DNA from 2 places in the Paenibacillus mobilis genome. Region 1 is predicted to be linked to the other one. Evidence: riboswitches for the same ligand, from Rfam matches in the RefSeq annotation. Region 1 holds a riboswitch; the other holds the start of a gene.
The links. A riboswitch is a leader RNA that binds a small molecule or an ion and turns the genes downstream of it on or off. The one in region 1 is predicted to bind S-adenosylmethionine.

Region 1 (15,860 bases):
CTCTTGTAAAAAGAAGGGCAGCCGTTCAGAAATGCAGCTCCAAAGGGGTAAATCAAACCGGAGGTCCGGAGGAAATTGCAGCCTGTCGTTCCCTCTCTCTGTACGGCTCCATGACATCTGATTCGTGTCTTTGTCTTCGCTGTTCGTTTTGAAATTCTGCAAATATTATAAGCTTTATTTTAAAAGCGCGTCAAGCCCTGATCAATCGCTGCAGAGCTGAGCCCGCTCCCCAAATATTTCCTGGATGGTTACAATCATCCGCAGCTCCGGCTCCTGCGTGTGAATCATGATCCGGGCCGGAGAGAGCGAAATCAGCGAGCTAACCACCGCATCCTCCATTTGGAGCTCCAGATCCGCCATTTTGACGGTAATGCCGTCGTCATAGGGAAGCGGGCTCAGCGGATGCATCTGATCGTCCAGCAGCTCAAATTCCATGCCTTCCACGTGCTTCAAATGAATGACCGGGATCCGGATATCCTGAAATTGGACAAAATATTTCAGCAGTCCAATAAACTCCTCGTATTGCTTGTCCAGTAAATATTCATCCACGGCCAAATCCAGCGCATCCTTTAATTCATCTTCATACGCCGGCATCCGGAACGAAAGCCAGCCGTCAATATCAACGGTTCCGGAAGCCATAAGCTCCTCCAGAAAAGCGCTGTAGATCTCCGCCACTCTCCGCTCGCGGCCCTTCATGTGCACTTCGTATTCCGATAATCCATCCAAAATCTGCAAAGCAATGCCAACGATCATCGGCACATCCTCATGTTTATGTAGGGAATAATGTTTGCCCAGCCATTTTCTCAGCAGGACAGGTTCTTTATCCCGCAAAACATGCTCCGTGACCAGCTCGGCCGCTTTTGATTTTAACCCCTTCACCGTTCTCGGCGGCAAGGCAGGATTACTGCTCATACACTCTACGTTAACTCTGCGGTGAGTGTAACCAAACCGGAAATAAACGGCGTTATTTCGTCCATGACTCAATTTTTCGCTTTCCGCCTGAAACGTCTTGCATAATTGTTCGGCAGCCAAACGGGAATCAACCGATGTGGTAATGGTAAATAACTGCATCTTATCGCCCCTTCCTCGAGTCCTCCAAACAAGTATATGGCGACGATGGGGCATGTATACAAATCGGGACTATGTAATGGATGGAAGCTGCCGGCGGCCAAAAAAAAGCCCCGTTTGGCGGGGGCTTCGGCGCAAGTCATATGCAATAATTGCCATTAAAAAATTATAAGAATTGGATTGATTAGATTAGATGAATTAGTTCTGCATAATAAAGTCATTTTCTACTTTCGCATTCACATCATCAAACACGCGCAAAATATCGTAACGCGTATTGCGCTGTGCCGGAATTTTGCCGGCCTGACGGATAATATCCAGCGTAGACGAAATATTAACCTTATGGGTTGCTCCTGCCGAGGAAACAACGTTTTCTTCGATCATCGTGCTGCCGAAGTCGTCGCAGCCGTACTGCAGGGAAAGCTTGCCGATTTCCGGCCCCATCGTTACCCAGGAGGACTGGAAGTGTTTGATGTTATCCAGCACGATCCGGCTGATTGCAACAGTTTTCAAATATTCTTCAGGCGTTTGGCGCTCCAGCTTCAGGTTGGTGTTATCCGGCTGGAAGGTCCAAGGAATGAAAGCCAGGAACCCTTCGGATTTGTAGCCGTTTTGAATGCATTCGTCCTGGGCGTCGCGCACCCGCATCAGGTGAAGCGCACGTTCCTCCATGCTTTCACCGAGGCCAATAACCATCGTAGCCGTCGTATTCATGCCGATTTTGTGAGCCGTCTTCATGACGTCCATCCAATCCGTCCAGGAGCCTTTAAGCCGGCTGATTTTCCGGCGGGTCCGATCATCGAGGATTTCAGCTCCGCCGCCGGGAAGGGAATCCAGTCCCGCTTCATGAATCTGGCGGATCACTTCCTCCAGCGACAAGCCGTCCGAAACGACCTTCATCTTCTGGATCTCGGCCGGAGAGAAGGAGTGCATCGTAATGTCCGGGAATCTTTTCTTAATATTGCGCAGCAAATCCGTATAATAGCTGAAAGGCAGGTTCGGGTTGGTACCGCCCTGCATCAGAATTTCCGTACCGCCTACGTCAATGGTTTCCTGTATCTTCTGAAAAATCGTCTCGTCCGACAGTACGTATCCTTCATCGGATCCCGGTCTGCGGTAAAAAGCACAGAAACGGCAGTACACGTCGCAAACGTTGGTATAATTGACATTACGACCGATAACAAATGTCGTAATCTTCTCAGGGTAACGTCTTTCCATCAAAATGTTGGCCGTGTGGCCCATTTTCTCAATTTCGTTAGACTCAAACAAAGCGGTTGCTTCCTCAAGCGTTACGCGTTCCCCGCGCAAGGCTTTCTCAAGGATAAAATCAATAGCCACTTTGAAGCAGCCCCCTTCCATTTATAAACTTTCAGGCGTTCTGGATCGTCACTCGGGGCGTTCCTTTCTTTCATCCTAACATACTAGCCTAAAGAAAAGAAGCACCCGGATAGCCGGATGCGGGAAAATTGTGAAAAATGTCTCATTCAGTTCACATATTTAAAAATTGACTTATTCTTACGCAAGCGCCTGTTCCAGGTCTGCGATTAAATCTTCTATATTTTCGAGTCCGACGGAGAAGCGCAGCAGGCCGTCCGTAATGCCCCGTTCCAAACGAACCTCGGCCGGCATTGAGGCATGCGACATCATCGCCGGGTAAGATAAAATACTCTCCACCGCGCCAAGACTTACGGCCACGATCGGCAGCTTGACGGCATTCAGCACGCGTTTGGCACGTTCGCCGGAGCCTACGTCAAAGGAGATCACCGCGCCGTAACCGGTCGACTGCTGCTCTTGAATTTCGCGGCCCGGATGATGTTTCAGCCCCGGGTAGAAGACCGCATCGATATCGCTGCGTCCGTTCAGCCAATCCGCCAGCTTGCGGGCGCTGATTTCACTGTGCGCCATCCGGGCGGACAAGGTTTTCATGCCGCGCATCAGCAGCCAGGAATCCTGGACGCCAAGCACGGTGCCTAGCCCGTTTTGCAAATATTTTAACTGCCGTCCGAGCGTTTCATTGGCCGTTACAGCCAGCCCGGCCAGCACGTCGCTGTGCCCGCCGAGAAATTTAGTCGCGCTGTGCAGAACGATGTCTATGCCAAGCTCGATCGGACGCTGATAATAAGGCGTCATAAAGGTGTTGTCCACCATGCTGATCAGTCCCTGTTCCTTGGACCAAGCGGCAAGGGCTGCGATATCCGTAATTTTCAGCGTCGGATTGGAAGGCGTTTCGATATAAATGCCTTTGGTATTCGGACGCAGCGCCGCTTTTACCTCATCGACGTTTGTCATATCCACAAAAGAAGCCTCCAGCCCGAACCGGTTTAAAATACCGGTTAACAGGCGGTAGGTTCCGCCATAAACATCTTCGGTAACGATGAGATGGTCGCCTGCGGAGAACATCATAAACGCTGCGGAGATTGCCGCCATGCCGCTCGGAAAAGCGTATCCGTTCGTGCCGCCTTCAAGCAGCGCGATGTAATCTTCAAGCGCCTGCCGGGTTGGGTTGCCCGACCGGGTGTAGTCATGCTGGGGAGGATTAAAAATATCCTCATGATGAAACGTCGAAGCCTGATACAACGGAACGCTGGAAGCGCCCGTAGCCGCGTCCACTTCCGCTCCAAAATGAAGCAGTTTCGTATCAAAGCTCAGTTCCGGCTGTTTCTGCTCAACGCCCAGACTGCCGCTGCCGTTTGGTTTACTCATGATTGGCGTCCCCCTTCCACTTCTGCTCGTGCCGCTTCAAGCGCCTGGGCTAGGTCCGCAATCAAATCGTCCGGATGTTCGATGCCGACCGAGAATCGCAGCAGACGGTCGTCGACACCAACCGCTTCGCGAATCTCCAGCGGGATGTCGGCATGGGTTTGCACGGCCGGATAAGTCAGCAGCGATTCCACGCCGCCAAGGCTTTCCGCGAAAGCGATCAGGTTTAAATGGCGCAAAATCGGCTCGACGTACCGGGCATCCGTTACTTTAAAAGAGAAAATTCCCGTATTGCCGGAGGACTGCCGGTTCTGAAGCTCATGTCCCGGATGGGACGGCAGCGCCGGATAAAACACTTCCGCAATCTGCGGGTGAGTGCTTAGGAAGGTCGCGATCGCCGTCGCATTGCTCTCATGCCGCTCCATGCGGAGCGCCAGCGTTTTCATGCCCCTCATCAGCTGATAGCTGTCGTTCGGGCTCAATACGGCCCCGATGGAGTTGTGCAGGAAGGCAATTTCCTCAGACAGCTTCTCGCCTTTGGAGACGATCAGTCCCGCAAGCACATCGTTGTGTCCGCCCAAATATTTCGTAGCGCTGTGTACTACGATGTCCGCGCCTAATTCGATAGGACGCTGGAAATAAGGGGTCAGAAGCGTATTGTCCACAATCGTCAGCAGCCCATGCAGGCGTCCCCATGCGGAAACAGCGGCGATATCCGTAACCATCATCAGCGGGTTGGTAGGCGTTTCAATAAAAACGGCTTTCGTGTTCGGACGGCGGGACGCTTCCAGCGCGTCCAGATCATTGGTGTCCACGTACGTGGCCGTAATGCCGTAACGGGAGAGAATTTTTTCAAACAACCGGTATGTTCCTCCGTACAAATCCAGAGACACGATCAGGTGATCACCGGAGCTAAACAGCATAAAAAGGGTCTGGAGCGCCGCCATCCCCGAGCTGCAGGCAAAACCGGCATCGCCGGATTCCAGGTCGGCAGCCGCTTTTTCCAATACGGCCCGGGTCGGATTTTTAGTACGCGTATAATCAAAACCCGTGCTTTGTCCAAGCCGAGGATGGCGATATGCCGTCGCCTGGTAAATCGGATAAGTAACGGCCCCGGTTACCGGCTCCTCCATGGAGCCGATTTGCGCCAGCCTGCTTTCGATTCTAAGTTTCCCGTTCGGGCTGCCTGCCTTGTTTTCCGCTTGATGTTCTGCCATGTCTGCTTCCCCCTAAATGTGATATTCGTAACTGACTTCGGTATCGATATCGAAAGGCGTTTCCTGGTACACGTAGTAATTCAGCCAATTGGCAAACAAGAGGTTTGCATGGGCCCGCCAGGACGATCTTGGCGTTTGAGTCGGGTCGTTTTTCGGAAAATAGTTCACCGGAAGCGCCACGTCCATCCCTTTGGCGACATCTCGCTCATACTCCCATTTTAGCGAACAGGGATCATATTCCGGATGGCCGGCCACAAAAATCTGTTTCCCGTCCTTCGTTGCCGCAATATACACGCCCGCTTCGTCGGATTCGGACAAAACGTCAAGTTCTTTAATTTTAACAAGATCCGATTTTAAGACCTCGGTATGGCGGGAATGCGGAACAAAAAACTGTTCGTCAAAACCCCGCAGAAGTTTGGTGTTCGGAATGTTGATGTGATGCGCGAACACACCGAAACACTTCTCCGGCAGCGAAACCTTCGGCACGCCGAAATGATGGTACAGCCCCGCCTGGGCGGCCCAACAAATATGCATGGTTGAAGTGACGTGCGTTTCGGTCCAGTCGAAAATTTCCTGAATTTCGTTCCAGTAATTGACGTCCTCGTATTCCAGCTGCTCCACCGGAGCACCGGTAATGATCATGCCGTCAAACCGGAGATGCTTCACTTCGCTGAACGTCTTATAGAACTGCTTCAGATGTTCGACTGAAGTATTTTTGGAAGTATGCGAGCTGGGATGCAGCAGCACGAATTCCACCTGAAGGGGCGTATTCGCCAGCAGGCGCAGAAGCTGCTCCTCCGCTGTCTCTTTGGTCGGCATCAGATTTAAAATGGCGATCCGCAGCGGACGGATATCCTGATGGAACGCCTGGCTTTCATCCATCACGAAAATATTTTCGTTCGCCAGCACTTCTTTGGCCGGCAATGAATCGGGTACCTTAATCGGCATAGCTGTTCAATCCTCCTCTGCATGGTTCGAGCGGCAATCTTAATCTTATGGAAGAAAGACGGGCCATATAGCAAAAATGACCTCCCTCTTAAATCGAGAAAGGTCATATCATGTCATAGTGTATGCGCCTCTCTCATCTCTCAGAGACTTCCGGGATTCGCTGCCTTAAGCAAACGCTCCAAAAGTTCCGCAAGAATTAGCACCGTGCGATCGCTCGCCGGTTGCCGGGTTTCATCGGGCCAGTCCCTCCACCTACTCTTGATAAGAAAAAACATCGGTCGGCAGCTGTAAATGAACAAACTGCCTTATTCAGTTTTTATAAGAATTTGCCTCGCTCAGATGAGCAATAATTCGTTAAAAACTTAACTTATATGCTCATTATACATAACCTGCGGCAATAGGCAAGAGCCCATACACAAATTTATTTGCGGAGCAAATTCCTGTCACAAACAACCCGTGTAAATAGATCCAGGTCGATTCCACTTAGAAAAAGCTTGCTTGCTGCTTCGGCTGCAGCAGGCTTTTTTTCTTTTTCCCCCTCTTCTCTTGAATAGCGGAAAAATAAACATACGTCTTCGCTGATTGGGTCATCCTAAAATAACTTCTTTCCTCAGGGAACCACAAATGAAAGTAGTAAAAACCGGTTATGTTAATCTTTGACCATTTTCAAAATTTTTCATTTTAAAATATCGGCCAAGTTGCTTTTCAAGGATGACCCAACCCAAAAAATGACCCGCCAACTCGGCACCTTCAGCAGTTTATTGCCATATGCTGCCCTATAGCTCCGGCAAGCAGGATTTCGCTTGAAAATTTTCATAACCCGGCGTTATACTAGACAAGTGCAAAAAGTCTGGATTGAAGAAGAGGTGAACCGGTAATGGAAGGCGACTCTAGTCCGCAGAGCAAATCCCCAAGGGCAATTACAACCGCACAGGATCTTTTCGGCAGAATGCTCACGGAAGTAGGGGGTTCTTTCGTTTACCGGCATTTTATTCAATGCTGTCTAAATTAGCCGGCTGCTGAAGCTCCTGTGTTGAACCACAAAGGAGTGAATCAGATGAAAATTCGCCATGTGAACGCAGGCGTTTTCACGATCGTGGAGAGCCTTGAGGAAACACTGGCGGCACCGGCTGAAGGTTTTTACTGGATCGATGCCGACACGGAAGATTTGGAGCTGCTTCAGCCCGTATTTGGGCTGCATGATCTCGCGGTGGAAGACTGTCTGAGCGAAGAGGAGCAGCGGCCAAAGATTGAAATTTACGAAAGCCATTATTTTATCGTGGTTAACAGCATCCGTTTTGATGATGAGGAAATTTTTCTCCGGGCACTAAACGTGTTTCTGGGCCGTCATTTCATTATTACGGTTACGAAACAGAAGCTGAACGAGCTGCGCGCCATTAAACCTATCTTATGGGAGCAGGAAGTCAGCGAGCCGGACCGTTTTCTTTATTTGCTCATTGACCTTGTTGTCGACAATTATTTTCTGGTTGGCGACCGGATCGAGGATAAAATCGAGAAGCTGGAAGAAGACATCCTCGTTCATACCAAACGCTCTCATTTGAATGAAATTATCGGATTGCGAAGCGAAATTTTGTGGTTGAAGAAAATGCTCGGTCCGCAAAAGGAAGTCATCAACGTCCTTAATAAAAAAGACCTGCGCCTGATCGACGATCAGCTGCAGAAATATTTCAGCGATATTTACGAAAATGCGGTCAAAATCTCCGAGAACTTTGATACGTTCCGAGAGCTGATGGGCAACTTACGAGAAGCTTACCAGTCGAGTATCGCCAACCGGGCAAACGAAATCATGCGCGTATTTACAGCCATTACGACGATTTTTATCCCGCTGACGCTCATCACCGGCATCTACGGAATGAACTTCGACAATATGCCTGAGGTGCATACGGAATACGGGTATTTTATCGTGCTGGGCATCATGCTGACGTTAGGCCTCGGGATGTTTTACCTGTTCCGGAAAAAAGACTGGATCTGAAAACATAGCATTTATCCTTATATGTCAGGGCAAGGGCGAAGCCGGCCCCGGAAATCATCCGGAGTCTGGATTTCGCCCTTGTTTTTTTTGGGATCTTATAGCTTTCAATTACTGCCGCAAATACAAGTCCTCTTGGAGCTAATTTCATTTTTCATACTATCCTTTAACCCTCACTCAGCTTTGGTGAGCTTCACGCGGGGATCCGACATTTTGTACAACAGGTCTGCCACAAAATTGGCTACCACGACAAAGACGGAAACAATCAGAATGCTGATAAGCAATACGGGAAGATTTCTGGACCGGGCCGAACGTACGACCAAGGTTCCAAGGCCATCCCAGTTAAATACATTTTCAACAACGGCCGAACCCGATATCAGGACCGGTAAATCCATAGTGATAATGGTGATCACAGGGATTAACGCGACTCTGAACGCATGATGATAAGTCACCTTTCTTTCGGATACGCCTTTGGCACGGGCGGTCATCAGAAATTGGGAGGGAAGCACCTCCACCATGCTGGTACGAACCATTTTTAAATAATAGGCAACCAGGCCAATCGTGATCGTCGCTACGGGAAGAACCATGTGATACAGCAGATCGCTCAACTCTCCCACTTTGGACGGCGTGTGCATGCTGCTCGGCGGTAACCAGAATAATTTAAAAGCAAATAAGTCCTGCAACCAGTGCCCCAGCACAAATATCGGGATGCAATAACCCACCAGGCTCAGAATAAGGCCCAGTTTATCGGATAGTCCATCCTGTCTTGCAGCATTGTATATTCCCCACGGCACCGCTATGATTAAAGCGAAGATAAATGCCGATCCGAGCAGGATCGAACTGTTCCGGACATATTCCCAAATGTAGCTGTTGATTGGAGAGTTCTCATAATCAAGTCCAAAGTTGCCATGCAGGAGTTCCTTCACCCACCGGATATATTGCTGATAGATAGGAAGATCCAGTCCGAATAAATGTTTCTGCTCCTTTGCAAAATTGAGTTGTTCTTCCGTCATCCCTATGCTCTGCACCCAGTAACTCCCCGGCATAAGCCGCATCGCACAAAAACAAATGCTCATGACAATAAATAATACAATCAAAGAATGAATGCTGCGGCGGATGAGATAAACCCACATTGGAATCCTCCTGGTTGGAAATTATTTTTTCCATTCTACCATAGAAGATTTGTTTGAATATTATCAAATAAATTAATAATGGTTATTAGTATTTGATTTCAGCGTTCTGAACGATGGAACGTCAAGGTTTATATCGCTTTTTCCTGATCTGTTCTTGACCGTTGCCCTTCCCGGCGGTAGCGGATCCGGACCAGACGCAGCCATTCATACCGGCGTTCCAGTTCACCGTTCCCCTGCTGCATCGCCTCAGACCCGTATACCTTCTGCATAACCGGCTTCAGCAGCGTGTCCCCCAATTCCAGGTAGGCCTTCCAAATCGTCGTCTGCTCTTCAAGCGGCAGCCCGGACAATTCCTGTTCGACCAGCGCCTCCGTATCGTAACCTTCCTTCTCGAGCTGTTCCAGCTGTTCAATGGTGTCTCGGCGGGACAAGCCCGTTGTCTCCTGAATCTGTTCAAGGTTATATCCCTGCCGAATGCCCGTTAAAAGCTGCTTCCGCAGTCCGGAGCGTTCCATTTCGGCTTTAAAACGGAATTCCTTCTGTTTATAAGTCCAGGACCGGAAGGTTTCGTCGTCCAGCTCCTGTTCCACCCAATCCAAAGGGAAAGACCAATCCCGCTCTGCTTTAGCTGTAATCGCGAGCATTTCCTCCCCATATTCGGAAGCCTTGACTTCCCCTACCCCCGGCAGCTGGACCAGTTCATCGATCGTTTTCGGCAAAAAAGCGCTGAGCAGCCGGAGCAATCGGTTGCTGGCAATCAGATAAGGGGCCCTGCTTGCAGCCGCCGCTTTCTGCCGGCGCCAGGACGCCAGCTCCGCGTATATTTCCTCGCTGCCGTTCACCTCGCTGTAGCAGTAGAGCTTTTGCGTCGACATCCCTTTCGGACCTTCGTCTTCGTGAAAAATCCCGCTGATCACCGGCCGGAATCCGTCCGCCAGTTTTACGGCCAGCTGATAACGGTAGTGGCTGAGCATTTCGGACCAGGATTCCCCTTCATACCAAATGTGTCCTTTTGTACCTGCTGGGTTTTCTTCATCCCAGCCGATCCGCCAGATGCCGTCCTCCTCGCCGATCCAGACCTGGGCCGAATCCTCGTGGTTGTCCCTTTTCTGCTGCTTTCTCTCCAAACTGTTCAAAAACACGATACGCATATGCCGCACCTCCTTAAATTCAGCATACGTTCCGTGGAACGCGTTATCAGAAAACACAAATAGCACCCCTCCTGCATGCAAGAGAGGTGCTTCCCCGATAGACGTATACTGTTGTTAACTATAATACCATAATTTGTATGACAGTCAATAGAATGGAATCAGAGAAAAGCACACGTTTTCCGAAAGCGCTTTTTTCGATATAATATAAATATGTATGCCCGCTTTATAATCGCGGGGGTTACCGCCCAAAGGAGGATTCACCATGACTTTGCCCGAACATGATCTTGATTTTCTGTCCGACGGCACCGAGCAGACCTCGACCCGGTTTGTCACCTTTATCGGTCACTCTATGAAACGTTTTGATTTGGCTGTTACGACTACAAACCGCTTTTACGGAAAAAAACTCGTCATTGACCTGCAAAACGGTAAAACGGCCATTCTTGGCTCCGACGACCTTGAGCAGGAAGGTTACCTGGCTTCCATTTACGGACTCACCGAGGAGGAAGAAGCCGAGCTCGGCAGCTTTCTGCACCAGGTGCTGGGGGAACCCCATTTTACGGACTGACGGCCCGAAACAAAAGCCTGCATTCCCCAGCCACGAAACGCCCAACCACAAGGAGTTCTCCGCCTTGCCTATTTACCGACCTGGCTGCCGAACACAAGCGTGTTGCTGAGCAGCCGCCCCGCCGGGGTCAACATTTTGCTGCCGCCGTACAAAGCTGAAGAAGCTCCCCCGTCTAAATTCATCGCTTGTTTCGCTCCCAGAGCCTTCATCACCGAAGCCCATTGCGGCATCGTTGCCCCGTTTACCGTTGCCAGCAAAACAGAACCGTCAGGCATAATCGCAATGCCGCTGCGGGCTGCTGAGCCACTCAGAATTTTCGGGTCGTTAAACCCTTCCGCTTTCGCATTCAGCGTGACCTTACCGTCCGTAACGAGCCGCGGCCCGGCCCCAACTGCCGTCTGCACGCCGGACCAGTCCACGCTTTTGCCAGCCTGGTTGGTATAGGACACCTTCCACTGCACCGTGCCGCCTAATGTGAAACGGTCTGCCATCTTTTTTTCCGTACCGTTAAAAACGATAACATAGCCTTGCTTCGGAATGGCCGCATTGGTGTTCGTCCCTTTATGCGTCACCTTGCCGCCCTCTACGGTCACGGCGATGCCGCCGCTGAATCCAACCTTCGTCCCCCGGTCCGGCGTAAACAAAATGCTGCTGTTAGCGCCCGCATCCGGCGTACGGTTCATAAAGGTGGCATACCAGCTGAGCGTTTTGCCGCCGCTTCCGGTCACTTTGCCTGTAAGGGAGGGGCGCAGCGTATCCATAAGGGCCGTGCCGTCCTGTCGGAAGCCGATCGTCGTTCCATAACGGCCGATATGGGCGATCTGCCCTTTGAGAATCAACGTGCCATAAGGATCGGCCGGACCGCCATAGGCGTTAAAAAAAGCGCCGTTAACAGCGGCTTCGGCTTTATAGCTTTTAATAATCGAAGCAAAAGCCTCCGTCTGCCCGACCTGATGTTGGGCCAGCCCGACCGTTACCGGAGTTCCTTTAGGAATCCGGACGGTGCGCACAGTATAACTTTTGCCCGACACTTTAACCGTTTTGACTGCGGCCTGGATCGTGCCGGCTGCTTCAGCCGGACGGAGGTCCGGCGCCGCCGACATCAGCAGCAGCAAAACGGCAGCCGATAAAAAGCCGAGTTTTAAGCTTTTTCGCCCCTTGTCGGACATTCGGAGTCTTTTGGAGATCAAAGACGTTAAGAACCGCGATATCAAAGCGCCTCGACTCCCATCCAGGAACAGATGCTTTTCATCTCCAGCTCTTCGAATTTGGCTACGACTACAGGATGATTAAGCTCCCAGCGGCAGGCCTCCAGGTCGCACTCCAGTTCGATGTTGCAGCGGATCGACGCCAAATCCCTGGACAAATGCAGCATCTCCAGATCGGTTTCGATTTTGGTGCGGATACCTTTGGACAGCTTGTCCAGGTTGGCCAAAATGCCCTCAACGGTTTCGTATTCCTGCACGAGCTTTAACGCCGTTTTCTCCCCGATGCCGCGGACGCCTGGATAATTATCGCTAGGGTCGCCCATCAGGCCTTTAACGTCGATGATCTGGGCGGGCGTAAGCTGCCGCTCTTCAAACAGGCTTTGCGGCGTATAAACAAAATAGTTGCCGTGCCCTTTTTTCATAATAGCAATGCTCGTCCGCTCGTTGACCAGCTGAAGCATATCATGATCGCCGGTCAGCACGATGACATTCATCGACTGGCTGTAAACCGCCGCCAAAGTGCCGATGCAGTCGTCGGCCTCGTACCCTTCGGAGCTGATGTTCGGCACGCCGAGGCTGTCCATGACCTCCCGGATCACGCTGAACTGCGGAATCAGGTCGTCCGGCGCTTCGGAACGGTTGCCCTTATAAGCCGGATACTGCTGAGTCCGGAACGTTTTGCTGCCCAAATCCCAGCAGCAGGCGACGTGCGTCGGCCCGAATTTCTCGACGGCATCCCAGAAGTAGCGCATAAACCCGTATATGGCGTTGGTTGGCAGCCCCGCTTTTGTCCGGCGAATATAACCGGTCACCGCCGAGGCGTAATAGGCCCGGAACATCAAGGCCATCCCGTCCACCAGCAGCAGGGTTTCTTTCTTGCTTTCGATCAATTTTCTCTCCCCTTAACAGATAGAATCTTATTCCACTATTTTACCATAATCGTTAGCCCCAAACGGAGGCAAATTCATCCTCTTTAAAGCCGAGGGTCACCCGTTTTCCATCGGTTACGACCGGGCGTTTGATCAGCATCCCGTTAGACGAAAGCAGCTCCAGCTGCTCTTCCCGCGAAAGGGTCGGCAGCTTGTCCTTAAGGCCAAGTCCGCGGTAAACCTCTCCGCTTGTATTAAAAAACTTCTTCAGCTCAAGCCCGCTTATTTCGGCAAGCCGGCCAAGCTCGGCCGCAGAAGGCGGCGCTTCGACAATATGATGGAGCTCCAGCTCGTGCCCATGGGCTTGCAGCCATTTCACGGCACTGCGGCACGTGCTGCATTTCGGATATTGGTAAACGGTAAGTTGGCTCATGATTTTATTCCTCCGGTAAAAAGTTTAAGGTGACGCTGAAAAAGCTACAGCTATAAAACTATAAAGCTAAAGCTATAAAGGTTACAGCTTCCCGCCCGCTATTAACCGCCTCAATTCCGCCATATCGGGCGGAAACGGGGCGGTGAACAGCACCTCTTCACGGGTGAGAGGGTGCACAAAACCCAGCTGCTCGGCATGCAGCGCCTGCCGGCCGATTGCCGCGTCCAGCTGCGCAGCGGCTTCGAGCTGCCTCGCAGCAAGGCCCAGCGCGGCATAGCTGTACATCTTGTCGCCGATCAGCGGACAACCGATGGAGGTCATATGGACCCGAATCTGATGGGTCCGTCCGCTGCCCAGCCGCAGCTCTACAAGCGAGCCGGCGGCAAAGGTTTCCCGCACCATGTACGAGGTCAAAGCGGGATACCCGCTTTCCGTCACGATGCGGCGGTGCGGGTCCAGCGGATCGCGGTCGATCGGACCGTCGATCCGGCCTTCTTCGGCGGGCGGAGTTCCGTGAACGAGCGCCGCGTATTTTTTCAGCACCGTTCCGGCGATCATCTGCTCGGAGATATGCTGGTGCACGTAGGCGTTTTTGGCGATGGCCAGCACGCCGCTCGTCTCCTGGTCCAAACGGTGGACCGGACGAAAGCGGAAACGTTCCCCGCGCTCCTGCCAGTAATAAACAACGCCGTTCGCCAGCGTTTCCGTGTAATGGCCATGGGTCGGGTGGACGATGATCCCCGGCTGTTTGTTTACGATCAGCAGCGCTTCGTCTTCATATAAAATCTCGAAGGGAATCGGCTGCGGCAAAATATCCCCGGATGTTTCCTGTTCCAGCCGGATTTCGATCCGGTCGCCTTCTTTGACGTATTGGCTGATATAAACCCGCTCCCCGTTCAGCATGACGCCCTGCTCGGTCAGCTTAATCCGGGACATCAGCTTGCGGGAAACCCCCAGCCTGCGGTTCAACACGGTTTTCAGCATCCAGCCTTCTTCGGCTGCCGTTACCTGGTATGCAATAGGTGGATAATAATTAGTGGAAGTCATAACGTTTTAACGAAACACCTTTCCGCTTCGCTCGTATTCGGTCTCCGGCACGCCCGCTTTCACATTGGCCAGCCGGGCAGCCGTAAAGAAATAATCGGACAGCCGGTTAACATAACGGATCACTTCACCGTTTGTCTCTTTTTCCGCAGCCAGAGACACCACCCTGCGCTCAGCTCTTCGGCATACGGTTCGGCAAACATGCAGGGAAGCGGCAAGCAGCGAGCCCCCCGGAAGCACAAAACGCTCCAGCGGCGGAAGCTCTGCTTCCCAGCCGTCGATCCAGGCTTCCAAATTATCAATCAAACCGTTATGCACCTTAAATCCTGGTTTCTCCGGATCGGCATAGGCCAAATCCGCCCCACAGTCGAACAGCTCGTGCTGAATCCGAACAAGCTGTTCCCGTAAGCCGGCAAATGCTTCTCCTTCGCATAACGCAGCCGCCTGGCCCACAAAGCTGTTCAACTCGTCCAGCGAGCCGTAAGCCTCGACCTGCGGGTCATCCTTGCGGACTTTTCCCCCTATGACGGAGGTGTGTCCTTTATCTCCGGTACGCGTATACATTTTCATCGCTTCGCCTCTCCTTCCTGATCCTTTGCGGATAATCAGCAAAAAAGAAGACCCTGACGGTTCAGGATCTTCTTCTATTTTAACATAAGGTTTTTCATTTCATTATTGCTTCCAATCCTGGCTTCTGACCTTCATATATTCATTTATCTTCAGGTCCAGCAAGGTACTGATTTCGACGACAATCGCGGATGTAAAGGATTGCTCTTCCATGAATATCTTCTCCATCCTGCTTCTCAGCAGTCTTATCTCATCCTCCAAGGAGAGCCTACGGTTAGTGGGGATGCTTCGGTTGTCAAACATCCAATTATTATTGTTGTCCTCAGCAATCATAATCCCATTATAACTTGGCAAATTGTATTCACCGCAACTCATAGTCCACGCCTCCTTGACTGATAAAGCCGCCTTTCCTAAAGGCAGCCGGACTGCCTCCGGCAAAAGCCTTTCGGACAAAAATTATATCATGACGCCTATCCAGTGTTCAATTGGAAAATGAAAGATTTGTAAATAAATTTGAAATTTTTTCAAAAAATCCAATCAGATTCAGAAAAAGCCCTCAGCCCAGCTTCCGGACAAATTCGCCGATCCGGTGGATCGCTTCATTTAGCTGAGCCACCGAGGTTGCATAGGAGCAGCGCAGATATCCTTCCCCGCCCAGACCAAATACGTTGCCCGGCACGGCGGCCACCTTCGCCTCCACCAAAAGGCGCTGCGCGAATTCGTCCGAGGACAGTCCAGTTGACTTAATGCTCGGAAAAGCGTAGAAAGCCCCCTGAGGCTCATGGCATTCCAGACCAATATCCCGCAATCCCTGCACGACAAGGCGGCGGCGCTGGTTATAGGAATCGACCATCCGGTCTTTCTCTTCCATCCCGTTCGTGAGGGCTTCCAGGGCAGCTACCTGTCCCATGACCGGAGCGCACATCACCGTATATTGGTGAATCTTCAGCATAGCCGAAATCAGGTCCGG
Region 2 (15,860 bases), on a different contig from region 1:
GTCAGCAAAATTACCGACAGCAGCGGGAAGGTGCTGCGGACCTTTCAGCCGAAGGTGCTGAACCAGGTTTATTTCGACTCGAGCTACTGGAACGAAGTCATCAAGGGCATGGCGACAGCCGTGAGCTCCTTTGACGGCTTTCCGTACGATTTTGCCCGCAAGACGGGGACCTCGACGCAGGACGTTTATATCAAAGGGCAGAAAATCCAGACCGACAACGGCGTGTTTATCGCCTTTGCGCCGCGGAAAAATCCGAAGCTGGCCGTAGCGGTCGTTATTCCGGAGGGCGGGTTCGGCGCGCAAAGCGCGGCTCCGGTCGCCCGGAAAATCTTTGACGCCTACGACCAGGAATACGGCCTGGACGGGGTGCCCAAAAAGTCGTTAAATATGGGGACGCCCGCCGGAGAATCCGCGGACGGGAAACAAACTAACGAATAAGTGATCCGTTTGGAGGAACCGGCTGCCCGGAGGCAGCCGGTTTTGCTGTTTTTTAAGAAGAGAATTTTTTGCGGAGAATGTGAAACTGTTCAAGGGAGGTAACCGTTGTTTCAATGAAGAGGGGAACGGCTGCTGCGCAACGGCCGGAGCTGAATGGACGGCTGAAGAAGGGAGGAACGATTTTGCCCAGCCCGGCTCAGGCTCCAAATTCCCCCACGGTTCGCTAAAGTTCGCAGCCGCCGGCATCGGTATGGTAGAATAGAAGTCTGAAAGAGTAGAGGTCTAAGTTAATAGAAAGCAGGGTTGAAGGATTCAAATGAAGAAAGCTTATCAGGATGATCCGCAGAAGCAGGAAGCTGCGCACCAACGCCATTTTAATATTCGTTTGAACGTGTTTTTTTTCAGCGCATTTGTTATTTTCACCGTGATTATCGTGCGTCTCGCGATCCTTCAGTTCGTGGATGGACCAAGCCTGCAGGCGGAGGAAAGCAGCCTGACGGTCAAACAGGTGCCTTTGCCGCCTACCCGGGGGACGATCTATGATGCAACCGGCGTGAAGCTGGCTTATTCCACTCCGCAGCAGTCGCTATATATCACGCTTCTTAAGGACTACAGCTCCACTACCGGGGCCAGCAACCGGCCTGAAGCCTTGGCGATGGCCCAGAAGATCGTAAACGTTTTTAATACGGTCGGTGATCCGAGCACGGAAAAGGTTACGGTGCAGGAGATCGTCGATGCGATGGACCTGGACTCCAAGCTGAGCGGCGGGTATGCCCCAAGACGCCTGAAGAGCGGGCTTACCGATAAGGAAGTCGCTTATTTCCTGGAGCATAAATCCGAATTTCCGGGCGTCGACGTCGTGGAGGAAAGTGTAAGGAAATATGATAAGGACACCGTAGCCGTGCAGGCCATCGGTTATATTAAGAAGTTCAAGGGAGCTTCCACCAGCCTTGATAAATACAAGCAGCTCCGGGACATGAAGCCGGATGATCCGGGCCAGCAGTATACCGACAACGAAGACGTAGGTTTTGACGGCCTGGAGTATCAATACCAGGATGAGCTGCGCGGTAAAAACGGATATAAAAGCATACCGGTCGATCCGCGCAACATGGCCGACGGCATTGCGGAGATTACGCCGCCCGAAAAGGGCGACGATCTGCACCTGAACATCAACAAAAACATTCAGGTCAAAACCGAGCAGGCGATCATGGACCAGCTGGACTGGCTGCATAACCATCCGGTGAGCGGCCAATACCATCCAAACGCGCAGACCGGTTTTGCGGTAGCGATGGAAGTGAATACGGGCAAAGTGGTCGCCATGGCCAGCATGCCGGATTATGATCCGAACGTTTGGGGAACCGGCAGCATTTCGCCGTCCGATTATAAAGCGATTCAAAACGTGTACCTGAACGGTACCATACGTTCCTTCCCGTCCGGCCAGGAGGGCGTGCACCCGGAATCCGTCGTGCTGATGGGTTCAACAATCAAACCGCTGTCGGTTATGATCGGACTGAATGAAGGGTTGTTTACGACCACAACCTCGTATAACGATACCGGTATCGCTTATTTCGGTAAAAATGATTCTTCCTCCGTCCGCAACTCGCAAGGACATGCTTACGGGTTTCTCAGCAGTCCGGCGGATGCGATCCGCCATTCCTCCAACACCTTTATGGTCGATATGGTCGGAGAGAGAATGTGGAAGAAATTCGGCGACGACGGAATTACGCTCTGGGATAAATACATGAAGGAGTTTGGCCTGGGCGTCTTAACCGGCGTAGATTTGCCGAACGAATATAAAGGTTACCGCGAGTATGTGAACGAAAAAGAAACCTCGCTGTCCCGCCTGGCTTACGCTTCTTTCGGCCAGCAGGGGAAATACACGACCATGCAGCTTGCACAGTATGCGGGCATGCTCGCGACACGCGGCAAACGAATGGAGCCGCAGCTGGTGAACAGAATCACCGATTCGGACGGCAAGGTGGTTAAGCAATTTACGCCTAAGGTGCTGAATACGGTTCAATTTAAAGACAGCTACTGGAATGAAATCCTGAAGGGCATGGCGACCGACGTACATGAGGCCTTTGATGGCTTCCCTTACGACTTCGCCCGCAAAACAGGGACCTCGACGCAAACGATTTACGGCAACGGGAAAAAATACGACGTCGATAACGGCGTATTTATCGCCTTTGCGCCGCGCGAGAATCCGAAGCTGGCCGTTGCGGTGGTTATTCCGGAAGGCGGATTCGGCGCCTACAGCGCCGCTCCGGTTGCACGCAAAATTTTTGACGCCTACGATTATGAATACGGTCTGGACGGCGTTCCGAAGAAAACGCTGCAAGCCCAGAACAATAATTCGGCCGATAACGGAGCAAAAACCGGCGCCAATAACTAATCGCGGCATGTTTAGAAGGCCATCCCCAAGGGGATGGCTTTCCGCATATGAAGATCTATTAAAGCCGTAGATGCGGCAACGGGCATCAAGTTATGACCCGATTCATCGCCATGCGGGATTGCCGGATGCTCACAAGCCAAGCTCGGATAAGCCGGGATAATTGTCGGGTCGGCGGCCAAGCGGCCAATGGTATTTCCGGTCGGACTCGCGGATGGGCAAATCGTTGATGGAAGCATAACGGGTCCGCATGAGTCCGTTTGCGTCAAATTCCCAGTTCTCGTTCCCGTAAGACCGGAACCAGAATCCGCCGTCGTCATGCCATTCGTAAGCGAAACGCACGGCGATCCGGTTATCCGTGTAAGCCCACAATTCCTTGATCAGTCGGTAATCCAGCTCCCTGTTCCATTTCCGGCGCAAAAAGGCGATGATCTCTCCTCGGCCCGTAAGGAATTCGGAGCGATTGCGCCATCTGCTGTCCGTGGTGTAGCCCAGCGATACATGCTCCGGATTCCGGGTGTTCCAGTTGTCTTCGGCAACCCTTACCTTGGCGATTGCTGTCTCTCGCGTAAAAGGCGGCAGCAGGATGTTGATCATGTCCGCACATCTCCTTCAATTGTTCATTACAGTTATTTTATGCATAAGGGGGCTTGGGGCATTCGAACCGGGTGAGGGATTGGAGAATCCGACTGAAACCGGCGCCCAAAAAGATTGCCTTGAGGAAACAAATTTACCCTTAAGCAATATTATATACAAAGTGATAATTAAAAAAATTAGGATCCGAATCTTCCGAAGGAGGGAGAACCATGACCCCTTTGCAGGCCAAAAAAAGCCCCGTTCAGCGCGTAAAGATCACCATCGGCGTGATTATCGCCGCCGTTTTTTTATAACGGGTATCGAACCTGTCTAGGCAGGCAAGACGGTTTCGGTTGGTGGCTTCATGCGACCTATGGTAAAATGGCGTTACGTGTGAAGGAAAGAACAGATATAGAATTCACTTAAGGATAGGATAGAGGAGATGACCCCATTGAAATACCGTTTGCTTGCACTGGATATGGATGGAACCTTACTGACGGACAATCACCAAATTTCGCCCGAAACGGAAAAATGGATCCACAAGGCTGCCGAATCCGGCGTCCATATTTGCTTATCGACCGGCCGTGCTTATAACGAAGCTGCTCCGTTTGGCAAGGAGCTGGGTCTGGACACTCCGATGATTACGGTCAACGGGAGCGAAATCTGGAAAAACCCGCAGGAGCTTTATCACCGGGAGCTGCTGGATCCCGCGCTGGTCGATAAAATGCACCGGCTGGCCCAGACCCAAAATATCTGGTTTTGGGCTTATTCCGTAGAAGGTTTATTTAACGAGGAAAATTGGTACGAGGGCGTCATCGGGGAAAAAGAATGGTTAAAATTCGGTTATAACGTTGAGGACGATCAGATTCGCCATGAAGTTTTGATGGAGCTTCAGAACATGGGCGGGCTGGAGCTCACCAATTCCTCGCCATGGAATATCGAAGTGAATCCCCTGGGCATCAGCAAGGCCAGCGGAATCCGCACCGTCTGCGGACTGCTCGGCATCGAGATGTCTGAAACGATTGCCGTGGGAGACAGTTTAAACGACCTGGCGGCTATCCAGGCGGCGGCTGTCGGCGTGGCTATGGGCAACGCGCAGCTCGCCGTTAAAGAAAATGCGGATTACGTGACGTCTTCCAACAATGATGACGGGATTGCGGAGGTCATCCGGAAATTTATTTTTGCCGAAGAGGTGTAATTAAACATGTGGATTGATGTCATCGGGTGGATATTAGTCGTTGCTTTGTTCGTAACAGGACTTGCCGGGGCGATCTTTCCGGTGCTGCCCGGTGTGGTTGCCGTGTATGCGGCCTTTTTTGTTTATGGCTGGTTTTTCGGCTTCCAGCATTTCGGCTGGGTTTTCTGGTCCTTGCAATCGCTGATCGTCGTTGTGCTGCTGGTTGCCGACTATCTGGTCGGGGCTTGGGGCGTCAAGCGGTTTGGCGGAAGCAAAGCGTCCGTATGGCTCAGCACGATCGGCGCGATTGTCGGTCCGTTTGTCATTCCGGCGTTTGGCCTTGTCATCGGCCCGTTTGTAGGCGCCGTGATCGGCGAACTGCTGACGGGAGCGGGCATCAAGCAGTCGCTTAAAGCCGGCGTAGGTTCGGTCGTCGGGCTGTTCAGCAGCATGGCGGTCAAAATCATTTTGCAGATCGTTATGATCGTGGTCTTTTTCATTTGGATTTTCAGCTTCTAATGTCCGAAGAAAAACTCCGCTCCGCGGGGGACCTGGGGAAAGAGGGAATTTCGTTTGTCTAAGAAGGAATCATTTATTAAAGGAACGCTCATTCTGGCCGTAGCCGCGCTGGTGGCCCGCGTGCTGGGCATGGCTCAGCGGGTGCCGCTTGAGCATATTTTCGGCGCGGTGGGCAATGCTTCGTTTACGATTTCGAATAATGTGTACCTGCTGCTGCTGACGGTTGCCACGGCAGGCATTCCGAGCACGCTGAGCAAAATGGTTTCGGAGCGTTACGCGCTGCAGCGTCCGTCCGAGGCCAAACGCATTTACCATGCGGCGTTGATTTTTGCTGCCGTTACCGGCGTGCTGATCACCGTCCTGCTGTATATTCTGGCTCCGCTTTATGCGCGGGCGGTTAACGTTCCGGAATCGGCGCTTGCGATCCGCGCCTTGGCTCCGGCGCTGCTGCTGTTCCCGACGGTGGCGATGATGCGGGGGTATTTCCAGGGCAGAAACATCATGGCTGCCGGAGGCATTTCCCAAATTATCGAGCAGATCCTGCGGGTCATTGCGGCGATCGCCATTGCCGTCGTTATGCTGAATGCGAATTACGACGATAAATGGGTGGCTGCCGGCGCTTCGTTCGGCGGCGTTCTCGGCAGTATAGGCGCTTTTGGGGTGATGCTGTATTTCTTCGCCAAAATGAAGCGGGAAGACAGCCAAACCCGGCTGGAGGACTTGTCAGAGGGAGAACCCCCGATTCCGTTTAAACAAATTTATGCCAGCATTTTTAAATTATCGATTCCGATCGTTTTGTCCTCCTTGGCGATCCCGGCCGTTTATTTCATTGACGGCTCCATCGTAGGGCCGATGCTGAAAGGACAAATCGGAACGGATCAGGCCACTTACCTGCTCGGGATTCTCGGCAGCCGCGCGCAAAGCATCGCCGGGATTCCGCCGATTCTTTCGATTGCGCTGAGTACGTCGCTGATCCCGATTATTTCCGGCGCTTTTGCGCGGAAGGACATGCCTTATCTGGAGAAGCAAATTACGCTGGCGATGCGGATCTCCGTCATTACCGGCATGCCGATCGTGCTGGCCTTATGTACGGCCGCCTATTCGGTGAACGGCCTGCTGTACAGCTCTTTGGACGGCAGCGGGATCATAGCCCTGCTGACGCTGGGCACCATTTTTCAGATTACGATGTCCACCAGCAGCTCCATTCTGCTCAGCATGGGCAAACCCAATTTGTCGATGGTCCACGTGCTGATCGGCATTGCCGTCAAGCTCGCGGTCAGCTTTGCGCTGGCTCCGGTATTCGGCATTTACGGCATCATTGCCGGAACGGGCATCTGTTTCCTGGTGATCACGCTGCTTAACATTCGTTCCCTGAAGCAAATCGTGCCGTTTTCAATCCTGGCCAAACGCTGGACAGGTTTCCTGTTTACGGTTCTTGTGCTGGCAGCCATCGGATACGGCCTGAACCAGGCGGGCATCCAGCTGGTGCATGTCATCCCAAGCCGCATCGCTTTTTTCATCACCTGCTGCATTGTGGGCGGCGCGACCGTTGCGCTGTATCCGGTGATGCTGATTTTGCTCCGGGTTATCCGGCGGGAGGAGCTGGACAGCTATCCGAAAGCGCTGCGCAAGCTGCTGCGTCCGCTGATGCGTTTTGCTCCGGCTGCGCCCAAACGTTCGGAGGGTTAATAGTTAACGGGCACACTTAAAGCTGTAAATGTTCAAAATAAAAGAGCAAATAAGAATGAATAAATAAGAATGGATAAATAAGAATGGACATAAAAGGCGTACATGCCCCTTGGACAAGGGTGCGTGTGCGCCTTTTATGTCCCGGTTAATGCGGCCTAAGTGATCCGGCCTGCTTGCCTGCAGCACCTTCGTCTTTCATCCGGAAGAAGTTTGCCCGGTCAGTGCATTTTCGTGGCGTCCCATCTCCGGGCTCCGGCCGCCGCGTCATGGGCGTAAGCTTTTTTCAGGATCGCCGTTTCATGGCCGGCCGTAATTTCGCAGAGCAGCGGAAAGGTCGGGACACTGAGGTCGGCAAGGGCGGCTTCGTTCTGAAACCAGTCCTCTCTGGTGACAGGCTCATAGGGCGTATCCTCGAAGCATTCCAGCAGCGAGGGCGAATAAATCGGCTGCCGGTTCAGCTTGAAATGGCTGTGAAGCAGCTCCTGGCCCTGCTTTGGCGTGGTCTGCGCCTCCGGGCGTTTCGCGGAAAACAAAGCCGGCCAGTAATCCGCACGGGACCCGGTATGGGGAGTGGCAAACGCAAATTGCTCCGCTCCGCGCCGGACCTGCAGCAGCCCGAACAAGATGGCGTACAGATGTTTTCCCAGAAGAATCCTTGCGTTTAAGCCGGCGAAATGGCTCATGATTCGTCCGGCCAGCCGCGGCAGCTCCTGTTCTTTGTCCCGGTTCTCTGCTGATTCAAACGGAAACACCACCTGATGGATTCCGCTTAAGGCGCTAAGCTGGAAATGGGGTTTATGCATAACCGTCTGCTGGAAAAACGGGTGCTGCACCACTCTTTTCTCGATATAATTTTGCTCGTTGATAATCAAGCCGACAGCGAGCAGGCTGCTGGAACGGCTCAGCCAGAAATACTCCCAGAAGGGCTGCATAAACCGGGAGACATGGAAACGCGGCAGCAGGTGGAAGAGGCTTTTTCCCAGCCGTTTGCTGTGGGTGTAGAGTAGAAGCTGAGGATAGGCATCCTGAAAAATAAGCGCATTGCTCCGCTCCAGAAAGCGGTACGTGCGGTAAGTGTCCGTGTCCTGCATCAGCAGGTCGGCTTGTCCGCCCTTCAGATCGCTCATGTTCCACCCGGCGTTGCGGGAAACCATGTGGGCCAGAAAGGCCCAATGCAGCTCGGGGAAATCACGGTAAAGCTTGAGATAAGCGGCTGTGCGTGTTAAATTGTTGCGGTTGTCCCGTTGGAGAGAAAAGGCGATATCGGCAAGCACCTCCTGGTCGTCGGCGCCTAAATAAGCCGTCGTCTTCTCCTGCTGGCCGAGCCGGGTGGGCGGGAGTTTCCTCCTTAGTTGTTCTTCCAGCGACGAGCGGACGAAACCGGCCGCCGCTTCGTTCCAATCCAGGCTCCGCCTGGACAAATGCAGCCTGCCGGATGCGGCCAGGTCAAACGTTTTGCCGGCTGCCGAACGCCAGGCCGCCGCGGGCAGCGACAGCAGGATGTCCCTCCAGATTTCAGCCGGGTTTTCTTCCCGGCGGCTTTTTGAATGCTCCATAGTTTCACCTCGAAATGCCGATCTGTCTTTGATTTCCATTATTGCCCAAGGATTTGACTTCCACTCCCAGGTTTGTTCTACTTAAAGCAAAACCGTTTATTAAGGAAAGGAAGATACAACATGCTGAAAGTAACTACGGCGGAACAATTCCGCGAATTAACCGGGTCTGAAGGTCTTACGGTGGCCGTGTACAAAGCCGACTGGTGCGGGGACTGCAAATTTATCGACCCGTTTATGCCCGAGGTAGAGCAGGCGTATGCCGACCGCCTGAAGCTGATTCAGGTCGATGTGGACGAGCTGGAGGAGATCAGCCGGGAGCAGAACATTTTGGGAATCCCGAGTTTTATCGCTTATTCGAACGGTAAAGAGCTGATCCGTTATGTGAACAAGCTGCGCAAATCCCGCGCGGAGATCGAGGATTTTCTAAACAAGGCCGTCGCCGTGAACGAAACGCTCAAAACTCAAGCGTAAATATCACAGCAAAGGGTCAAACGGGCCTGGATTTTGATAGTGTTGGACATTTTGTCACATGTCGCTTGTGATACAGGCTTTGCCATCCGGTATAATGAAAATGGAATTGAATCCATTTCCGGTATGAAATGAATTCGGTTGGCAAAGCTTTTACTAAAATCATATTGCAGGTGATAGAATGACAACCAAACAGTTGAAATGGCTGGCTTACGCGGCCACGTTGTTCGTATTCCTGGCTACCTTTGGCGGCGGCGTCGTCACCAAAACAGAATCCGGACTCGGCTGCGGCAGCCAGTTTCCGCTGTGCAACGGCAAATTCGTGCCCGCGCATACGCTTGCGTCGATTATTGAATATTCGCACCGCGGGGTGAGCGGCCTGGCCGGGATTTTGGCGCTTGCCGCTTTTGTGGCTTTTATGATCTGGCGCAGAAACCGCTTGGACCTTCGTATTTATGCTTTCCTGGCTTTATTGTTTGTAGTGATTCAAGCGGCCATGGGCGCTTTGGCCGTTGTTTTTACCCAGTCCGCACCGATTATGGCCCTGCATCTCGGGTTTGCCCTGATCTCTTTTGCAAGCTCCGTTATGCTGTCGCTAGGCATCAGGGAGCAGGATAAACAGGAGGCGATGATTCCCGCCGAACCGCCGCGCAAGGTATCCAAAGGATTGCGCAATTTGAGCATTTTTACGGCTATCTATACTTACATCGTAGTCTACACGGGGGCATACGTGACCCATACGGATTCTGCGGGCGCCTGTTACGGGTTTCCGCTGTGCAACGGAAAATGGATTCCGCCGCTGACGGGCGGAGAAGGCATTCAGTTCATGCACCGTTCGGCTGCGGCCTTGCTGTTCGTGCTTATAGCGATATTGGCTCATTTCGCCTACCGCAACAAGTCGGGCAACCGCGAGGTCCGCGGACTCGGACTGGCTTCGATCATCCTGATCGTGCTGCAGATTTTTGCGGGCATTTCGGTGACTTATACCGTGAACGATTACAACTGGTATTTGTTTACGTCGATTTCCCACATTCTGATCATCGAGGTGTTGTTTGGCCTGCTGTGTTACATGGCTGTCCGGACCTCGCTGCTCAGCCGGAACGGCAGATAACCGCCGCCGGAGCGCCTTGGAAAGCGCGCAATGGTTCTCTTTATACAGGCCCGAAGGCGGTTTGCCGCTTGCGGGCCTGCTTTCTTTTTCCGGCAAGGGGAGGGAGGGGCCGAAGGCCGGGCAGCAGCGGAGAATTTTGCAGAAATCGCGAAAAAATATGATATAGTTGGGAGTAGCATTCAAGAGGACGAATACACCTGGGAGGGAAACCGATTGAGTTACAAAAATTTACGCCAGTGGATCGAAGCGCTGCGCAAGGAAAACGACTTGGCGATCATCGATGCGCCGGTTGATCCGTATTTGGAGCTGGCTGAAATTCACCGCAGAGTGATTGAGGAAGGAGGCCCGGCGCTCCTGTTTACGAACGTGAAAGGCACGCCGTTTCCGGTGGCGACGAATTTGTTCGGAACGGAGAGACGCGTGGACATGGCGTTTGGACCTAAACCGGAGCAGCTTGCTAACCGGCTGGTCGGCGCTTTGGACAAGCTGATGCCGCCTACGCCGAAAGCGGTCTGGAATGAACGGGGATTAATTTGGGACGCTATCAAGATGGGCTGGGGCACGATTCCGAAGACGGTTCCCAAAGGGGAGGCGCCGATTCTTCAGGCTTGCCGGACGGAAAATCCGTTGGCCGTTCTGCCCAAAGTGACCAGTTGGCAGGAAGACGGCGGGCCGTTTATTACGCTGCCGCTTGTCTATACGGAAAATCCGCTCAAAGCCGGCGACCACAACCTCGGGATGTACCGCATCCAGCTCTATGACGACCAGACGACCGGCATTCACTGGCAGATCCATAAGGGCGGGGGTTTCCATTACCATGAAGCGGAGAAGCTGAACCAAGCCCTCCCGGTGACGATTCTGATCGGCGGTCCGCCGGCCCTGATCGCTTCGGCGATCGCGCCGCTGCCGGAGCATCTGCCCGAGCTGCTGATGACTTCGTTTGTGATGGGCGAACGTCTGCCGATGGCGGAAAATCCGCTTGGCGGGCACCGCATCCCGGCCGAAGTCGAATTTGCGATCCATGGCTCGGTGCCGCCGCATGAACGCCGTCCGGAAGGTCCTTTCGGCGACCATTACGGTTATTATTCGCTGCAGCATGATTTCCCCGTGCTGAATGTTAAACATATGTGGCACCGCAAGGATGCCATCTACCCGGCCACGATCGTCGGCAAACCGCGGCAGGAGGATTATTATCTGGGAGACTTCCTCCAGAAGCTGCTGTCGCCGGCTTTTCCGCTTGTCATGCCGTCCGTGCACACCGTATGGACTTATGGCGAGACGGGGCACCATTCGCTCGCTTCCGCGATCGTCAAGGAGCGGTATTCGCGCGAAGCGCTGGTGGCCGGCTTCTCCATTCTGGGTCAGGGCCAGCTGTCTTTGACCAAATTCCTGATGCTGACGGATATCCATCTGGATCTGGCGGATTTCCGCAAGCTGCTGGAAACGGTGCTGGAGCGGTTTAATCCGTCGACCGATCTGTTTATCTTCAACAATACGTCTCATGATACGCTCGACTACACCGGCAAGAGGCTGAATCACGGCAGCAAAGCGATCCTGATCGGCGTCGGCGGCCCGGTGCGTGATCTGCCTGCGGAATACAACGAAGGGGACATTGCGGAAATCGACCATATTGCTCCTTATCATAAGGGTTGTCTTGTCGTTTCCGGGGCATCCTATGAACGGGAGCCGGAGCTGGCGGCCAGAGTGCTCGGAAGGCTGCGGGAGCGCGGAACCTCGTGGCCGCTGGTCGTGCTGGTGGATGACGCAGAGACGGTCGCTTCGAGCACCAACAAGTTTCTGTGGACCGTGTTCACGCGTTTTAACCCGGCTACGGATATTTATTCCCAGGCTGAGGTGCGTCAGCACCATCTGGCTTACAGCCTGCCGCTTGTCATCGATGCCCGCATGAAGCCGGGATATCCGGACGAGCTGAATCCGCGCGAGGATATCGTCAAGCTGGTGGACGAGCGTTGGAAAGCGTATTTTCAGGGGTAATAAGTTAGAGACCCGCTTAACCGGGCTGAATTCCATTCTTTAGCGATACGATCACCAAGAGGAGGGAAGACTATGCTGCGCACTTTACTCGGAGAACCTCCGCGCGAGAATGAAGGTCTGATCGCGGATGCGGTAGACGCCATGGTCAAAACCGTTCAGCTGGCCGAACGGGAAATCGGACGCAGCCAGGATCCTACCCATGATTACCGGAAAATGGAGATTTTGACGCGGGGGCTGATCTCTTCTATCGACGAGCTGGAGCAAAGCGCATTTGCGGCCGGCTTTTTCCGGGAAAAGGTGAAAACGGACTTTATCGAGGATATGGATCCGATGGAGAAAAGCGATTACGCCAGGTACGTTTATTTTTATAAGGACGGGTTTATCCGGCTGTTTTCTCTGCTTGATAAGCTGGGCTGCGTGCTCGACGACTTTTTTGCGCTGCATACGGAGAAGGTGAAGCCGCATTATTCCTATTTCACTGTGCTCCGGCAGTTTCCTTATTTGAAGGTACATACCGATTTGGGGAAAGAGCTGGATGAGCTGAGAGAGGCTTACAAGGAACCGATATCCGTGCTGCGGAAGCGGAGAAATACGGAGATTCACTTCATGAACATGGAAATGCAGGACGATTTGTGGCAGAGGCATCAGACGCTTCACGGCAAAATCGAACTGGAGGACCTCGACCGGTATATGAAGGACCTGTGGCTGGGGTATGAAATGGCGTGTAAATCGCTGATTGCGGTATTTTCGTATATCAACCGGTTATTTCAGCAGCAGGAAGTCCAAACGAAGGCATGAAAGCAACCCTGCAAAGGTTTCCAGAAACAGGCTGAAAATTTTCTTTGACAAATGATGTTAGACTTACTATACTAAATTCTATCATCTATTCGTAACACTTAATCCAAGTTGAATATTTCTTATCAAGAGAGGCGGAGGGAAAGGCCCGATGAAGCCCAGCAACCGATTCAAATGCGTACATTTGGATGTCATGGTGCTAATTCCTCAGAATGCGCGGCATTCTGGCAGATGAGAAGGTCTGATCTTTGAAGATTGTGAGGGCCCTGAGCATCTGCTCGGGGCTCTTTTTGCTGATATAGGAAAATAAGGATCGGGTTCCTGCTTCCTTAAATTAGGGGAAATAGAGCGGAACGGGGGTTTTGTTCGTTTTATATCCCGATAAAAACGATCGGCTTAATGAATTTTGTGAAAGAGAGCTGGACTAATAACATGATTGAACTCAAAAATCTTACAAAGGTCTACGGTTCCAAATCCAAAACCACAACGGCGTTGTCCGGATTGAACCTGACCGTGGATAAAGGCGAAATCTTCGGCGTAATCGGCCATTCCGGCGCGGGGAAAAGCACGCTGATCCGCTGCATTAATCTGCTGGAACGCCCTACCGGCGGCGAGGTGTGGGTCGGAGGCAGAAACCTTACGGCTCTCGGAAAAAGAGAGCTGCAGCTGCAGCGCCGCCGCATCGGCATGATTTTTCAGCACTTCAACCTGCTGTCCTCGGCTACCGTGTATGACAACATCGCTTTCCCGCTCAGGCTTGCCGGGTCGGACAAAGCGAAGGTGAAGAGCAAGGTGGAGGAGCTGCTGAGCCTGGTCGGGCTTGAGGCGCACAGCGGAAAATATCCGGCCCAGCTCTCCGGCGGGCAGAAGCAGCGGGTCGGCATCGCCCGGGCGCTGGCCAGCGATCCGGACGTGCTGCTCTGCGATGAGGCGACTTCGGCGCTGGATCCGCAGACGACCGATTCCATTTTGAAGCTGCTGCTGGACATTAACCGCAAGCTGGGGCTCACCATTCTGCTGATCACGCATGAAATGCAGGTCATTCAAAGCATTTGCGACCGGGTAGCCGTTATCCATGCCGGGGGCATCGTGGAGCAGGGATCGGTTTCAGAGGTGTTTCTGAAGCCGAAACATGCGGTCACGAAAGAATTTATAGGCCGGGATGGGACCGGCAGCGGCGGGGCTTCAGCCGTTCCGGCCGAATCAGCCGAAGAAGGGCTCCCGGAGGTCCGGGTGTCGGGTTTTTCCGGCTCGGGGGTGCAGCAAACGTCCGGAGCGGCCGGTCTTTCGCCAACAAGCGGAACGGTCTACCGGATTACCTGTCTGGGCGAAAATACCTACGGCACGGACTTGTCGGAGGTGGTGCTCAGCACCGGCGTGCATTTTGCGATCCTGCAGGGCACGGTTTCCACGATCAAAGACGTTCCTTACAGCCAGCTGACCGTAAGTTTTTCCGGAACGCCGGAGTCCATTGGGCTGGCGGTTTCCAAGCTGCGGGAACGGCAATTTGATGTGGAGGTGTTGGGCTAGGTATGTGGGGGTTGGATTTTTCGCAAATTGACTGGAATGAAATGAGGCAGGCATCCTACGACACGTTGGCGATGCTGGGGTATTCGCTCCTCTTCACGATCGTGATCGGATTGCCGCTTGGCATCCTTCTTTACATGACGGCCCGTTCGAATAACCGGGTCATCAACTCGGTATACGCTGTAATTTCTTTTATCGTCAACATTTTAAGATCCGTTCCGTTTGTAATCCTGCTGATCTCCTTGCTGCCTTTAACCAAGCTAATTGTAGGCACAACGCTGGGCGTTACCGGGACGATTCCGCCGCTGGTCATCGGCGCTGCGCCTTTCTTCGCCCGACTGGTGGAGACCAGCCTGCGCGAGGTCGACCGCGGCGTCATCGAAGCCGCCTACGCGATGGGCGCCTCGACCGGGCAGGTCGTGCGGCGGGTGCTGCTGCCGGAATCGCTGCCGGGTTTGATTGCCGGCGCGACGATCACGGCGGTTACGCTTGTGTCCTATACGGCGATGTCCGGCATGGTCGGCGGAGGCGGGCTTGGCGATCTGGCCATCCGGTTCGGTTATTACCGGTATGAGAAAGAAGTCATGATCATCGCGGTGCTGTTTATGATCGTGCTGGTGCAAATTCTGCAGATGGCCGGTGACCGGCTGGTGCGTCATTTTACAAGGAAATAAGGAAACCAAACATAGATACAGGCACTTATCCTTATTCAAAATTTATTATTCAAATGGAGGGTATTCAGTATGAGAAAAATTTCGCTTGTTTTGCTTACGCTTATGATGGTGGCCGTCCTCGCCGCCTGCGGCAGCAACAACAAAAACAACGCTTCATCCGCTTCGGATGCGTCGGCTGCACCCCAAACTTCGGCAGCCGCTTCCGCAGAGCCGGTCAAACTGGTAGTAGGCGCAACGGCCGTGCCGCACGCCGAAATTCTGGAGCACATCAAACCGGCGTTGGCTGCGGAAGGCATCGACCTTGAGATCAAAGAATTTACGGATTATGTACTGCCAAACAAAGAGCTGGCCGACAAAACTTTGGACGCCAACTACTTCCAGCACCAGCCTTACCTGGACGATCAGAACAAACAGCTCGGCACCGATTTGGTCGGCGTCGTCGGCGTCCATGTGGAGCCGTTTGGCGCTTATTCCCACAAATATAAAACGGTAGACGAAATTCCTGACGGCGCAACCGTAGCGATTCCGAACGACGCGACCAACGGCGGACGCGCGCTGCTGCTGCTGGCCCAAAACGGCCTGATCACGCTGAAAGACGGCGCAGGCATCGAAGCCACCAAAGCCGACATCGTATCCAACCCGAAAAACCTCAAGTTCAAAGAGCTGGATGCCGCCATGCTGCCGCGTACGCTGGACGAGGTGGACCTGGCGCTGATCAACACGAACTACGCGCTGGAAGCCAATCTGGTTCCGACCAAAGACGCGTTGTTCATTGAAGACAAGGACTCCCCATACACGAACCTGCTGGTAGCCCGTCCGGACAACAAAGACTCCGACGCCATCCAGAAGCTGGCCAAAGCACTGACTTCCGACGACGTGAAAAAGTTTATTGAAGACAAATATCAAGGCGCGGTTGTTCCTGCGTTTTAAGAAAAAATAACGGCTT

Region 2: it holds a riboswitch for S-adenosylmethionine, as region 1 does, so the genes downstream of both, AC3ZPD_RS11800 (methionine ABC transporter ATP-binding protein) here and metA (homoserine O-acetyltransferase MetA) in region 1, are expected to answer to the same signal.

What each region holds. Positions count from the first base shown of each region.
Region 1 is NZ_JBZCMS010000012.1:57,946-73,805, reverse strand. Features, by position in the region: gene AC3ZPD_RS19280 (putative sporulation protein YtxC) at 202-1,071, opposite strand; gene mqnC (cyclic dehypoxanthinyl futalosine synthase) at 1,267-2,424, opposite strand; gene AC3ZPD_RS19270 (aminotransferase class I/II-fold pyridoxal phosphate-dependent enzyme) at 2,581-3,768, opposite strand; gene AC3ZPD_RS19265 (PLP-dependent transferase) at 3,765-4,982, opposite strand; gene metA (homoserine O-acetyltransferase MetA) at 4,995-5,930, opposite strand; SAM riboswitch class I at 6,061-6,198, opposite strand; gene corA (magnesium/cobalt transporter CorA) at 6,988-7,923, shown strand; gene AC3ZPD_RS19250 (ABC transporter permease) at 8,094-9,053, opposite strand; gene AC3ZPD_RS19245 (HRDC domain-containing protein) at 9,182-10,204, opposite strand; gene AC3ZPD_RS19240 (DUF3055 domain-containing protein) at 10,467-10,769, shown strand; gene AC3ZPD_RS19235 (phosphodiester glycosidase family protein) at 10,838-11,938, opposite strand; gene AC3ZPD_RS19230 (5'-3' exonuclease) at 11,980-12,867, opposite strand; gene AC3ZPD_RS19225 (arsenate reductase family protein) at 12,920-13,279, opposite strand; gene AC3ZPD_RS19220 (RluA family pseudouridine synthase) at 13,361-14,326, opposite strand; gene AC3ZPD_RS19215 (cob(I)yrinic acid a,c-diamide adenosyltransferase) at 14,333-14,893, opposite strand; gene AC3ZPD_RS19210 (aspartyl-phosphate phosphatase Spo0E family protein) at 14,996-15,193, opposite strand; gene AC3ZPD_RS19205 (aminotransferase class I/II-fold pyridoxal phosphate-dependent enzyme) at 15,447-15,860, opposite strand, start outside.
Region 2 is NZ_JBZCMS010000005.1:208,363-224,222, reverse strand. Features, by position in the region: gene AC3ZPD_RS11855 (peptidoglycan D,D-transpeptidase FtsI family protein) at 1-438, shown strand, start outside; gene AC3ZPD_RS11850 (peptidoglycan D,D-transpeptidase FtsI family protein) at 755-2,830, shown strand; gene AC3ZPD_RS11845 (nuclear transport factor 2 family protein) at 2,960-3,424, opposite strand; gene AC3ZPD_RS11840 (HAD family hydrolase) at 3,846-4,601, shown strand; gene AC3ZPD_RS11835 (DUF456 domain-containing protein) at 4,608-5,099, shown strand; gene AC3ZPD_RS11830 (putative polysaccharide biosynthesis protein) at 5,154-6,788, shown strand; gene AC3ZPD_RS11825 (DUF2515 family protein) at 7,007-8,344, opposite strand; gene AC3ZPD_RS11820 (thioredoxin family protein) at 8,417-8,815, shown strand; gene AC3ZPD_RS11815 (COX15/CtaA family protein) at 8,994-9,923, shown strand; gene AC3ZPD_RS11810 (UbiD family decarboxylase) at 10,137-11,918, shown strand; gene AC3ZPD_RS11805 (Cthe_2314 family HEPN domain-containing protein) at 11,991-12,716, shown strand; SAM riboswitch class I at 12,833-12,951, shown strand; gene AC3ZPD_RS11800 (methionine ABC transporter ATP-binding protein) at 13,146-14,243, shown strand; gene AC3ZPD_RS11795 (methionine ABC transporter permease) at 14,246-14,914, shown strand; gene AC3ZPD_RS11790 (MetQ/NlpA family ABC transporter substrate-binding protein) at 14,984-15,844, shown strand.